Regions from separate parts of the Actinosynnema sp. NPDC049800 genome, predicted to be linked through region 3. Evidence: riboswitches for the same ligand, from Rfam matches in the RefSeq annotation. Region 3 holds a riboswitch; each other region holds the start of a gene.

Region 1 (4,484 bases), on a different contig from region 3:
TCGTGGGCGGTGTGGTGGGCTTGCGGCGTGGCTGAGCACCCCACCGCGTCGCTGGACGACGTGGTGCACCAGAGGCACCGGCTGGGCATCCTCACCGTGGCGGCGGAGGCGAAGCGGGTCGAGTTCGGCTACCTGCGGTCCACTTTGGAGCTGACGGCGGGCAACCTGTCGCGGCACATCGCCGTGCTGGAGGAGGCCGGGCTGGTGGCCGTGGAGAAGGGGTACGACGGCAAGCGGCCGCGGACGTGGGTCGGCGTGACGGCGGCGGGGCGGGCCGCGCTGGCGGCGGAGATGACGGCCCTGCGGGCGCTCGTCGAGCGGCACGTAGCCTCGCAGCCATGAGCATCCACGACATCCCGCTGCGCACGCTGTCCGGTGAGCCGTCGAGCCTGGGCGCGTTGGAGGGCAAGGCCTTGCTGGTGGTGAACGTCGCCTCGAAGTGCGGGCTGACGCCGCAGTACCAGGGCTTGGAGCGGTTGCAGGAGCGGTTCGCGGGGCAGGGGTTCTCCGTGGTCGGGTTCCCGTGCAACCAGTTCGCCGGGCAGGAGCCGGGCACGGCGGAGGAGATCGCCACGTTCTGCTCCACCACGTACGGCGTGACGTTCCCGCTGTTCGAGAAGGTCGAGGTGAACGGCCCGTCCCGGCACCCGCTGTACGCCGAGCTGACGTCGTTCGCGGACCTCGACGGCGCGGCCGGCGACGTGCAGTGGAACTTCGAGAAGTTCCTGCTCGCCCCGTCCGGCGAAGTCGTCGCCCGGTTCCGGCCGCGGACCGAGCCGGAGGACGAGGCGGTCGTCAAGGCCATCGAGTCGGTGCTGCCTTGACCGCGCGGGCGGAGTTGGAGCGCCTGGCCCGGCAGGCGCGCGACGAACTGGCCGCCGCCGGCCTGCCCCTGTCGCACGAAGGGCTGGCGCCGGACCTGCAGTGCGGCGTCACGGTCCGGGTGACCATGTGGGAGCCGGACGACGGCGTGGTGCACGCGGACTGGCGGCCCAGCCCCCGGCTCAGCCGGGTGGCGGTCGACGCCCTGCGCCACAAGCACCTGGACCACCCGGCCCTGCACCAGCAGGGAGCCGTGTCGCAGGCCATGGCCGACGCCGTCATCACCATCCTGACCGCCGCCGGCTTCACCGCCCGGCACACGACGAACGACTACCTCCCGTACGGCGTCGACGTCCTCGCCGCACCCGAAGGCCCGCCCGCGTGGGCGGTCCACGACGACGAGCTGACCATGCCGGGCTGGTCGGGGTGACCGAGGCCGGGCCCGCCCTCCGCAAGGGCAGCCCCGGCCTCGGTCCGAATTGCACACTCGCGCTCACGACGGCGTGAACCTCCTCCCGTAGCCGCTGCTGAATTCTGCTGTGCGCGATCAAGGCGCGCCGACCTGAGGGCGCGACAGCTGGCAGCCGCAGCAGTCGGGACGATCGCGTGGTCGAGAAGTGTTGTGCGGCATCGAGGTTCAGGCCAAAGACGCGCGAACGGGCTCCACCCCGCGTTACGAGGTGGAGCCCGTCAGGTGCGGCTCAAGATCAGGCCGTCTCCAGGCCGTGGGACGTCAGGCAGTGGCGAGAACCATCGAGCAGCGATGGAAGCCATCCGCCCTGGTCAGCGGCCGGTTATCAGCACTCGATGACGTTCACGGCCAGGCCGCCGCGCGCGGTCTCCTTGTACTTGACCTTCATGTCCTTGCCCGTCTCACGCATGGTCTTGATGACCTTGTCCAGCGACACGAAGTGGGAGCCGTCGCCGCGCAACGCCATCCGCGCCGCCGTGATCGCCTTGATCGACGCCAACGCGTTGCGCTCGATGCACGGGATCTGCACCAGTCCCCCGATCGGGTCGCACGTCAGCCCCAGGTTGTGCTCCATGGCGATCTCGGCCGCGTTCTCCACCTGCTCCGGCGTGCCACCCAGCACCTCGGCCAGCCCGCCGGCCGCCATCGAGCACGCCGAGCCGACCTCGCCCTGGCACCCGACCTCGGCTCCGGAGATCGACGCGTTCTCCTTGAACAGCACGCCGACCGCACCCGCCGTCAGCAGGAACCGCACCACGCCGTCGTCGGACGCGCCCGGCACGAAGCGGGTGTAGTAGTGCAGCACCGCGGGCACGATGCCGGCCGCGCCGTTGGTCGGCGCGGTCACCACGCGGCCACCCGCGGCGTTCTCCTCGTTCACCGCCAGCGCGAACAGGGTCACCCAGTCCATCACCCGCAACGGGTCCGTGGCGTAGTGCTCGGCGGCCATCCGCTGCCGCATCTCGGCCGCCCGCCGCCGCACCTTCAAGCCGCCGGGCAGCACCCCGGTCCGCGTGCAGCCGCGCTCGACGCACTCCTGCATCACGTCCCAGATGCGCAGCAGCCCCGAGCGCACCGACTCCTCGTCGCGCCACGACCGCTCGTTGGCCAACATCACCTCGCTGATCGACAGCCCGGTCTCCCGGCACCGCGCCAGCAGCTCGTCACCGGTCCGGAACGGGTGCGCGACCGGCGTCTCGTCGGGCTTGATCCGGTCCGCCCCGGTGGCCGTGTCGTCCACCACGAACCCGCCGCCGACGGAGTAGTACACCGCCGAGTCGACCACGACGTCACCCGAGTGGGCGGTGAAGCTCATGCCGTTGGGGTGCAGCGGCAACGACTTCCGCCGGTGCATCACCAGGTCGGCGTCCTCGGTGAACGCGATCTCCCGCACCCCGGCCAGCCGCAGCCGCCCGGTCGCCCGGATCTCCGCCAGCCGCCGCTCGGCCTCCTCCGGGTCGACCTCCTCCGGCCGGCTGCCCTCCAGGCCCAGCACCACCGCCTTCGGGCTGCCGTGCCCGTGCCCGGTCGCGCCGAGCGACCCGAACAGCTCCACGTGCACCCGGTCGACCGAGGCCAACGAGGGCCGCAGCCGTTGCGCGAACATCATCGCCGCGCGCATCGGGCCCACCGTGTGCGAGCTCGACGGTCCGATGCCCACGGAGAACAGGTCGAACACGCTGATCGCCATGACGTCAGTCCCCGGTCAGTTCCGCGTACTTCGCCGCGGTCAGCAACCCGGACGCGTCCGTCACGGCCACCTTGAACAGCCACCCGGCCCCGTACGGGTCGTTGTTGATCAACGACGGGTCGTCGACCGCGGCCCGGTTGACCTCGACCACCTCGCCGCTGATCGGCGCGTACAGGTCGCTGACCGACTTGGTCGACTCCAGCTCGCCGCACACCTCGCCCGACTTCACCACGGTGCCGACCTCGGGCAGCTCCACGAACACGATGTCACCCAACGACTCCGCCGCGTACGACGTGATGCCGACCGCCACGGGCTCCTGGGTACCCGGCGCCCAGTCCACCCACTCGTGCTCGGGCGTGTACAGCAGGTTGTCCGGAAAAGTCACGACAGCGCTCCCTCACGGCAAGGTCCACCAGAGCCCCACTCTGTCCTGGGACCTGAGAGCTTCACCGACGCCGGAGCGGCGGCTTGCACCGTGGGTGCGCGGACTTGCGCGCTTTCCAGAGTCGCCTCACCCGAGCGGTTCTCGCTGCCTGAGAGTGTGCGGGGTGCTTGCTCCTTCGGCGCCCCGGCACGTTCACCGAGGTCTCTCCCGCGCGGGTTCCGGCGCTCCTGGCGCGCCGCGGCCGATGTTCAGTTGGTTGGCCCGCACGCTAGGTGCCGGGCCCGACGGGTGTCAACGCACCGCCGGGCTTGTTCGATCAGCACAGTGGCGCAGGGGTGCGTTGGTGCCGGCCGCACGATGACACCGAATACCCGTTACCGGACCTTTGGTGTAACAACGGCCGAAGGAGCCCACCGTGCGGATCGCCGTCCCCCGCGAGATCAAGAACCACGAGTACCGCGTCGCGCTGACCCCGGCGGGCGCGCACGAGCTGACGCAGCGCGGCCACGACGTGGTGGTCGAGGCCGGCGCGGGCCTCGGTTCGGCCATCACCGACGAGGAGTACCTGGCCGCGGGCGCGAAGGTGCTGGCGGGCGCGGACGACGTGTGGGCCGAGGGCGACCTGGTGCTCAAGGTGAAGGAGCCGATCGCCGAGGAGTACCCGCGGCTGCGCAAGGGCCAGGTCCTGTTCACGTACCTGCACCTGGCCGCCGACCGGCCGCTGACGCAGGCGCTGCTGGACTCGGGCACCACCGCCGTCGCCTACGAGACCGTGCAGACCGCGAACGGCGCGCTGCCGCTGCTGGCGCCGATGTCCGAGGTGGCGGGCAGGCTCGCGCCGCAGGTGGGCGCGTTCTCGCTGATGAAGCCGTCCGGCGGGCGCGGCGTGCTGCCCGGCGGCGTGCCCGGCGTGCACCCGGCGCGGGTGGTCGTGATCGGCGGCGGCGTGGCGGGCCTGAACGCGGCGGCGATCGCCGTCGGCATGGGCGCGGACGTGCAGATCCTGGACACCAACGTGGACCGGCTGCGCCACATCGACGCCCTCTACCAAGGCCGCCTGCGCACCGTGACGTCCAACCGGTACTCCGTCGAGCAGGCCGTCCGCGAGGCCGACC
Region 2 (4,484 bases), on a different contig from region 3:
TCCCGGACGAGCAGGAGGACGAGGTCGAGAAGTTCCGCGAGTTCCTCGACTCCGTATCGCCCGAGGACTTCCGCGGCGCCGACACGTAACCGTCCGCCCCCACCACGCCCTGCCTACCGGCACGGCCCCGGCACACCAGAGCACGCCTCCCCACAGCCGTCCACTGACACGCCCTTGCCCACGTCCTTCCCGAAGGAAGGGCTTCGTGTCATCCCGCCGACCTGGCTCCGCCCTACCGCGCGTGTCAAGGGGGCTGTGTGTCCCTTGCCGCGCCCGTCCACCGATGCCTGCCCCCTTGATACGTGTGGTAGCCCGTAGGAGGTCGGTGGGATGACACGAAACCCGCACCACAACGGACCCGGCGCGTACCCACCCACCCCGCCGTCATCCTGCTGATCTGCCCGTCCGGCGAGGACATGCTTTTCAGCCTGCACGCACCCCCGCCGCACCCCGCCGCACCCCTACCGCCTGGGACCGCACACCACTGCCCCGGGCCTCACACCAACCTGCCGCTTGCGGACAAGCGGGTCGGGTGCTTGACAAAACCAGCCCGTCACCGATCCGTCGAACCGCTCTCCACCACGCCCCGCGAAGGGCCGCGCCCAACGGCCCCACACCGTCAACGGCCCCTCGCGAGCGTGTGCGGTGCGTTGTGGATCAACCCCGCGTGCCACCTCCAGGTGTCACGCCTCTGGGTTACACAACGTCAACCTTCGTCCGCTAAACGATCACTAAACGTCACCCGAATGGCTTACGACAGGCGACTCTCTCAACCTCAACCTCACGTTGAGGCAAGACACGCCCAGCGCGTCGCGTTGACCTGCCCCCTACCCGGTCTTACCGTCGAACTCAGGTGAATTGCCACGGTGTGATTCGGGCACCGCGGCGGCTTCACGTTGGTCGCCGGTCGTCGTGACCGGACCGAGGGGAGGCAGGCGTGGTCGAGGAAGCGCCCATCCGGGCCGGATCCGGCGAACAGGGTGAGCTGTTCCCGGACTCCTCGCTGCCGGACGAACTGGTCGGGTACCGCGGCCCCGCCGCGTGCCAGATCGCGGGCATCACCTACCGCCAGCTGGACTACTGGGCGCGCACGGGGTTGGTCAACCCGACGATAAGGAGTGCCCACGGCTCCGGCAGCCAACGGCTCTACTCGTTCAAGGACATCCTGGTCCTCAAGGTCGTCAAGCGGCTGCTGGACACCGGTGTCTCGTTGCAGAACATCCGGGTCGCGGTCGACCACCTGCGCCGCCGCGGCGTGCAGGACCTGGCCCGGATCACGCTGTTCAGCGACGGCACCACCGTCTACGAGTGCACGTCGCCGGAAGAGGTGGTCGACCTGCTCCAAGGCGGCCAAGGGGTGTTCGGCATCGCGGTCTCCGGCGCGATGCGGGAGATCAGCGGCACGATCCACGACTTCCCCGCCGAACGCGCGGACGGCGCCGAGATCGTGGAGCCTGCCGACGACGAGCTGTCCCGCCGGCGCCGCACGAGGGCCATCGGCTGACCGCCCGGCGCAAGGCGGCCGGCTGACCGACGTGCTCGCCCGGCGCAACGCGGCCGGCTGACCGGCCCGCACACCCGGCGCAACGCGATGAGATCCACGTCGCGCCGGCGGTACCGCTCACCCACCCGCCGGGTACGATTTCGCGCGTAGTCGCTTTATCCCGTGCGGGAGAGTCCGAGCCAGTCTCGGCGCCGAAGGAGCAAATCCTCCCCGGAACCTCTCAGGCGCAAGGACCGTGCGGGTGAGACGCCTCTGGAAAGCGGGTCGGCCACCACCGACCGACCCCGCCGACGGTGCAAACCCGACAGCCGGGTGAAGCTCTCAGGCGCCCGCCGGGCAGAAGACAGAGGGGGAGGGCAACGGCAGAAGTCTGTCCGGAGCCCTGGAGGCCAGCACCGATGACGCAGGACCGCATCCCCCTCGCCGCACTCGAGCACGGCACCCCGTTCGCCGACCGGCACGTGGGCCCGCGGCCCGCCGAGCTGGCCCGCATCCTCGACGTGATCGGTGTCGGCTCCCTGGAGGAACTGGCGCAGCACGCCGTCCCCGAGTCGATCCGCGAGCGCGACCTGGTGCTGGACCTGCCCGCGCCCGCCACCGAGACCGAGGCGCTGGCCGAGCTGCGCGCCCTCGCCTCCCGCAACCGCCCGATGACGCAGATGATCGGGCTCGGCTACTACGGCACGACCACGCCGCCGGTGATCCGCCGCAACGTGCTGGAGAGCCCCGCCTGGTACACCGCGTACACGCCGTACCAGCCGGAGATCTCCCAGGGCCGCCTCGAAGCCCTGCTGAACTTCCAGACGATGGTCGCCGACCTGACCGGCCTGCCGCTGGCCAACGCCTCGATGCTGGACGAGTCCACCGCGGCCGCCGAGGCCATGACGCTGGTTCGCCGCGCGGGACGGTCCAAATCGAACAAGTTCGTCGTGGACGCCGACACGCTGCCGCAGACGCTGGCCGTCATCGAGACGCGCGCCGAGCCGCTGGGCATCGAGATCGTGACCGCCGACCTGTCGCAGGGCATCGAGGGCCTCGGCCTCGGCGGCGACTTCTTCGGCGTGCTGCTGTCCTACCCCGGCGCGTCCGGCGTGGTGCGCGACCACGCGGCGGTCGTCGAGGAGATCCACAAGGCGGGCGCGCAGGCCGTGGTCGCCGCCGACCTGCTGGCGTTGACGCTGCTGCGCCCGCCCGGCGAGATCGGCGCGGACGTCGTCATCGGCACCACGCAGCGCTTCGGCGTGCCGATCGGGTTCGGCGGGCCGCACGCGGGCTACATGGCCGTGCGCCAGGGCTTGGAGCGGCAGCTGCCCGGCCGGCTCGTCGGCGTGTCCGTGGACGCGGACGGCTCGCTCGCCTACCGCCTCGCCCTGCAGACGCGCGAGCAGCACATCCGCCGGGAGAAGGCGACCAGCAACATCTGCACCGCTCAGGTCCTGCTGGCGGTGATCGCGTCGATGTACGCGGTGTACCACGGTCCGGAAGGGCTGAAGGCGATCGCGACCCGCGCCCACCGGATGGCGACCGTGCTGGCCGCCGGCCTGCTGGAGGGCGGCGTCGAGATCGTGCACGGCGAGTTCTTCGACACCGTGCGCGCCCGCGTCGAAGGACGTGCCGCCGCCGTCGTCTCCGCCGCGCGCGACCTCGGCGTGAACCTGTGGCAGGTCGACGACGACGTGGTGTCCATCGCGTGCGACGAGACCACCACGCGCGAGCACCTGGTCGCGGTGTGGAAGGCGTTCGGCGTGACCGTCGCGGACGTGGACGGCCTGGACGCCGACACCGCCGACGGCATCCCCGCGGACCTGCGCCGCACCAGCGACTACCTGACCCACCCGGTGTTCCACTCGCACCGCTCCGAGACCGCGCTGCTGCGCTACCTGCGCGCGTTGTCGGACAAGGACGTCGCGCTGGACCGCAGCATGATCCCGCTGGGCTCGTGCACGATGAAGCTCAACGCCACGGCCGAGATGGAGCCGATCACGTGGCCGGAGTTCGCCGACCTGCACCCGTTCGCGCCCGCGTCGGACGCCGACGGGCTGCTGAGCATCGTCGGTGACCTGGAGCGGTGGCTGGCCGAGGTCACCGGGTACGACGCGGTGTCGTTGCAGCCGAACGCGGGCAGCCAGGGCGAGTTCGCGGGCCTGCTGGCGATCCGCGCCTACCACCGCGCCAACGGCGACGACCACCGCGACGTGTGCCTGATCCCGTCCAGCGCGCACGGCACCAACGCCGCGTCCGCCGTGATGGCCGGGATGCGGGTCGTGGTCGTCAAGTGCGACGACCACGGCAACGTGGACATCGAGCACCTGCGTTCGACGGTCGACGCGCACCGCGACGACCTGGCCGCGATCATGATCACCTACCCGTCGACGCACGGCGTGTACGAGGACACCGTGCGCGAGGTGTGCGGGCTGGTGCACGACGCCGGTGGCCAGGTGTACGTCGACGGCGCGAACCTCAACGCGCTGATCGGGTTGGCGCAGTACGGCAAGTTCGGGTCGGACGTGTCGCACCTGAACCTGCACAAGACGTTCTGCATCCCGCACGGCGGCGGTGGCCCGGGTGTCGGGCCGATCGGCGTGCGGTCGCACCTGGCGCCGTTCCTGCCGAACCACCCGTTGCAGCCGTCGGCCGGTCCGGCGACCGGTGTCGGCCCGATCAGCGCCGCGCCGTGGGGTTCGGCGTCGATCCTGCCGATCTCGTGGGCGTACGTGCGGATGATGGGCGCCGACGGCCTCCGCCGCGCCACCCTCACCGCCGTGGCGGCGGCGAACTACGTGGCCCGCCGCCTGGACGAGCACTTCCCGGTGCTCTACACCGGCGAGGGCGGTTTCGTGGCCCACGAGTGCATCCTCGACCTGCGGCCGATCACCAAGGCGACCGGCGTGACGGTGGACGACGTGGCGAAGCGGTTGGCGGACTACGGGCTGCACGCGCCGACCATGTCGTTCCCGGTGGCGGGCACGCTCATGGTGGA
Region 3 (4,484 bases):
CAGCTGGCGCGGGTACGCCGACCAGCCGGCCACGATCAGCTTCGGCCGGTGCTCGGTCGCCAGCCGCTCCACCTCGGCCATGTCGACGCGGCCGTCGGCCTCCGACACGTGGTAGGGCACCACGTTGTAGAGCTTGCCGGAGAAGTTGATCCGCATGCCGTGCGTGAGGTGGCCGCCGTGCGCGAGGTCCAGGCCCAGGATCGTGTCGCCCGGCTGGAGCAGGGCGAACATCGCGCACGCGTTGGCCTGCGCGCCCGAGTGCGGCTGCACGTTCGCGAAACCGGCGCCGAACAGCTCCTTCACCCGCTCGATCGCCAGCCGCTCGATCACGTCGACGTGCTCGCAGCCGCCGTAGTAGCGCCGGCCGGGGTAGCCCTCGGCGTACTTGTTCGTCAGCACCGACCCCTGCGCCTGGAGCACCGACACCGGCGTGAAGTTCTCCGAGGCGATCATCTCCAGCGTGCTCTGCTGCCGGTGCAGCTCGGCGGCGACGGCGTTCGCGACCTCCGGGTCGAACTCCGCGAGGGAGGTGGTGAAGTGCTCGGACATGTGTGGGGTCTCCCTTACGAGGTGCGCTTGTAGAAGGGCAGTGCGACGACTTCGACCGGCTCGTGCTTGCCGCGGACGTCCACCGACAGCCGGGTGCCGGGCTCGGTGTTGCCGACGGCCACGTACGCCATCGCCACCGAGTAGCCCAGGGTCGGCGACAACGCGCCGCTGGTCACCTCGCCGATCCGGGCGCCCGAGGCGTCCAGCACGGGGTAGCCGTGCCGCGGCGCGCGGCGCGAGGCGGTCTTCAGGCCGACCAGGACCTCCTCGACGCCCCGCTCGGCGACGGCGGCCAGCGCGTCGCGGCCGACGAAGTCGCCCGGCTTGTCCAGCTTCACCACGCGGCCGAGGTTCGCCTGGAACGGCGTGCGGTCGCGGCCGAGCTCGTTGCCGTACAGCGGCATGCCCGCCTCCAGCCGCAGCGTGTCGCGGCAGCCGAGGCCGGCGGGCTTGAGGTCGTGCGGCGCGCCCGCCTCCAGCAGGGCCCGCCAGACGTGCGCGGCGTCGTCCGGCGCGACGAACAGCTCGAAGCCGTCCTCGCCGGTGTAGCCGGTGCGGGCCAGCAGCACGGGCTTGCCCGCGACCTCGGTCGGGTACGACGCGTAGTACTTCACCGCGGCCAGGTCGGTCGACGTGAGGCCGGCGAGGATGGCGGTGGCCTTCGGGCCCTGCACGGCGAGCAGCGCGTAGTCGGTCGACTTGTCCGCGACCACCGCGTCGAAGCCCTTCGCCCGCTCGACCAGGGCCTCGTGCACGACGGCGGCGTTCGAGGCGTTGGCGACGACGAGGTACTCCTCATCACCCGTGCGGTACACGATCAGGTCGTCGATGACGCCACCGTCGGCCTCGCAGATCATCGTGTACCGGGCGCGGCCGACGCCGATCGCGGACGCGTGGCCGACCAGGGCGTGGTCGAGCGCGGCGCCCGCCTCCGGGCCGGTGAGCAGGATCTCACCCATGTGGGTCAGGTCGAACAGGCCCGCCGACGTGCGCACCGCGTGGTGCTCGGCCAGCTCGCTGTCGTAGCGCAGCGGCATCCGCCAGCCCGCGAAGTCGGTGAACATGGCGCCCAGCGCCTCGTGTTCGGCGTGCAGGGGCGTGCGGCGGCTTTCCATCAGGCGGGCCCTCCCTGGGTGCGGACCTGCCGATGGGCCGACCGGTCGGGTCGACGGGCGGGCACGTCCGAGCGATTCACGAGCGAAAGGATGACACGGTCCACCGGAGACTCCTCGTCGAGTGAGCCTCCCCCTCTGCCATGAGCCTGAGAGCTTCACCACCCGGTGGGGGCGGCTTGCACCGTGGGCGAGGCGCACCGGGGTGCGCCTGCTTTCCAGAGTTGCCTTCGTCGCGCGGTACCTGTGCCTGAGAGATTCCGGGGAGGAGTTGCTCCTTCGGCGCCCCGCTGGGGGACTCTCCCGCGCGACATCGACGGCCGTGTTCAGTTGGTACCGCCAGACGCTAGGGGTGCCCGGCGGGCGGGGTCAACCCCGGTCACAGGCTCTTCTCGGCCCGGACGCTCTCGACCACCTTGCGCTCGGCGTAGAACGACACGAACGGGATCGTGCCCGCGAGCAGCACCAGCACCGTGCCCTTGATCGACCAGCGGGCCTTGAGCGCGAGGTCGACGGTGAGCACCAGGTAGACCGCGTAGAGGAAGCCGTGCACCGGGCCGACGACCTGCATCATGCCCTCGCTGTCGCCCGCGTACTTGGCGATCATCGCGACCACGAGCAGCAGCAGGCCGACACCGACCACGTAAGCCATGAACCGGAACCTGGTCAACGCGCCGCTCATCGCCCTACCTTCGCTCACCGCTGGTCCCGCGCGTTGAGTTCGGCGAGCATGCGGTTGTAGGCCGCGAGCTCTTCGTCCTCGTCGTCCCGCACGGGCGCTCTGACGGGCTCAACGGTAACTACCGGCCGCGGCGGCGCGGCCACCGGCTCCGGCGCGGCCTCGGCGGCGGCGTCCGCCGTCCCGGCGGCGGCCTCGGCCTTGCGGCGGGCGTCCAGCCTGCGGATGCGCCACACCATGAACGCGGGGAAGAGGCCGAACAGCGGCCACTGGAACACGTAGCCGAGGTTCTGGAACGTGCCACCGGCCTCGGAGAACCGCTCCCACTGCCAGTAGGCCAGGCCGCAGCACACGACCAGCGACGCCAGGCAGACGGCCGCGATGGCCAGGCGCTGGGGGGTGATGAGGCCTCGCACGCCTCAAGAGTACTTCGTGCGTCGCACGAGGCTGGGGCTCCCCGCACGGGAGCCCGCACCTCGACGGCAAGGGCTCCTCGACCGCAGGAGCCCGCCCCGACTCGTCGGACCTAGGCCACGCCGTCCCGGCGTTGCCTCTGCAACCTGGCCACGCACCAGGCCGCCGCACTACCCCGACGCAGGTGCTGGAGCACCGTCATCGGGCCGAGGCGACGACCGAGGTCGGCGGGCGAGAGCCCGGCCGCCCGGTAGTCCAGAGCGCGCTGGTCCAACGGGCTGATGCCCGCGTCCCACCACTGCTCCGCCTCGGACAGGTCGCCGACCAGCTGCCAGTAGCTGGCGGCCGCGGCGAGCAGGGGCTCGGGCACCTCGGGCGCCCGCTTCCGCATCGCCGCCACGTACGCCGGATCCGCGGACTCGACCTTCACCAGGCCGCGGGGACCGCCATTCGCCCGCTGCACCGGGATCCCCGGCGCGGACGGCGGGGCTTCCGCGAGCCACGCGTCCTTGATCCGGTTCACCTCCTGCAGCTCGGCGTCGTCCGAGCGCTCAGCCGCCCACTGCCGCAACAGCTCGTCGACTCCGGAGTCCTCGACCATTCTGCCTCCTCATCGGTCGAAGATCAGCCAATGCGACGCACCGTATTAGCGGGTACCGACAACCGCTAGACCCTGGTTTGTCTAAAACCCTGTTACCAGGGCGTTATAGCCCTCATTCCACCCGTACGGTGCAACGTTCGGGGCGCATAGTCACCGATCGTGACCGCATTGAGCGGGAGTACGCGGGGTTACCGCGGGACCTCTAGGCGAACAGGCTGCGGACGAAGGTGATGATCGACTCGGCGCCGGACTGGAGCCACCCGAGCGCGGTCCTCACCGCCTCGGCGGACTCGTTCGGCTGGGTGATCAGGAGGAACAGCACCAGCGCGACCGCCGCCAGCGTCACCACCTTCTTGACGTTCACTGATCGGTCTCCGTCCGTGTCACTGGGCAGGGCGGCCGAGCGCCGCTCCGGTCGTGTCAACGGCCATGGTCCCTCATTCACCCGGATGATGACGATCGAACCCGCCGCCATCCCTCGACCGGTCGCACGAACACCACGCAACCACGCCTGGGTCGCCCGGAGAGTCACCCGAACGGACGATCAAGGGGACCGGTGGTCCCGCCGATCACCAAGGTACGGGCGCTCGCCCACCCCCCTGGCACGGACACCGAGGTTCTTCAGACACTGCCACCTCTGCACAGCCCATCACCTGATTGCGCCGACGCACGCACCGAGCGTGACAAAGGCCGCTCGCGGCTGCCACTCATTTCCGGTACCCCTTCAGGTGATTTCCCTTGCCTTTTTCCGGCCCGATCGGGTCCGCGCCCGCGGGTCCGTCACCCGATCACGCCGGACCGCCGGAGCCCGGCGATCTCGTCCTCGCCCAGCCCCAGCCCGGCCAGCACCTCGACCGTGTGCTCGCCGACGGCGGGCGGCGGACCGGGCGTGGCCGCGGGCGTCCGCCCGAACCGCGGCGCGGGCGCGGGCTGCGCCACCCCGTCCACCTCGACGAACGTCCCCCGCTCGGCGTTGTGCCCGTGCTTCGGCGCCTCACCGGGCGCCAGCACGGGCGCGAGGCACGCGTCGGTGCCCTCGGCGAGCGCGGCCCACTCGTCCCTGGTCCGGGTCGCCACCGCCGCGGCGATGCGGGCCCGCAGCTCCGGCCAGTTCGCCGGGTCGTGCCGC

What was found. A riboswitch is a leader RNA that binds a small molecule or an ion and turns the genes downstream of it on or off. The one in region 3 is predicted to bind glycine.
Region 1: linked by a shared signal. The riboswitch ahead of gcvH (glycine cleavage system protein GcvH) and the one ahead of gcvT (glycine cleavage system aminomethyltransferase GcvT) in region 3 are both predicted to bind glycine.
Region 2: linked by a shared signal. The riboswitch ahead of gcvP (aminomethyl-transferring glycine dehydrogenase) and the one ahead of gcvT (glycine cleavage system aminomethyltransferase GcvT) in region 3 are both predicted to bind glycine.

The regions. Positions count from the first base shown of each region.
Region 1 is NZ_JBFAMT010000039.1:10,727-15,210, reverse strand. It holds gene AB0I91_RS31710 (hypothetical protein) at 1-35, shown strand, start outside; gene AB0I91_RS31705 (transcriptional regulator) at 28-342, shown strand; gene AB0I91_RS31700 (glutathione peroxidase) at 339-824, shown strand; gene AB0I91_RS31695 (hypothetical protein) at 821-1,252, shown strand; gene AB0I91_RS31690 (L-serine ammonia-lyase) at 1,620-2,984, opposite strand; gene gcvH (glycine cleavage system protein GcvH) at 2,989-3,369, opposite strand; glycine riboswitch at 3,495-3,589, opposite strand; gene ald (alanine dehydrogenase) at 3,785-4,484, shown strand, end outside.
Region 2 is NZ_JBFAMT010000061.1:6,226-10,709, forward strand. It holds gene AB0I91_RS38410 (bifunctional nuclease family protein) at 1-89, shown strand, start outside; gene AB0I91_RS38415 (MerR family transcriptional regulator) at 938-1,504, shown strand; glycine riboswitch at 1,660-1,750, shown strand; gene gcvP (aminomethyl-transferring glycine dehydrogenase) at 1,903-4,484, shown strand, end outside.
Region 3 is NZ_JBFAMT010000003.1:103,631-108,114, forward strand. It holds gene glyA (serine hydroxymethyltransferase) at 1-549, opposite strand, end outside; gene gcvT (glycine cleavage system aminomethyltransferase GcvT) at 564-1,664, opposite strand; glycine riboswitch at 1,793-1,888, opposite strand; glycine riboswitch at 1,890-1,977, opposite strand; gene AB0I91_RS05770 (DUF3817 domain-containing protein) at 2,041-2,343, opposite strand; gene AB0I91_RS05775 (hypothetical protein) at 2,358-2,756, opposite strand; gene AB0I91_RS05780 (helix-turn-helix transcriptional regulator) at 2,867-3,355, opposite strand; gene AB0I91_RS05785 (hypothetical protein) at 3,558-3,719, opposite strand; gene AB0I91_RS05790 (CaiB/BaiF CoA transferase family protein) at 4,136-4,484, opposite strand, start outside.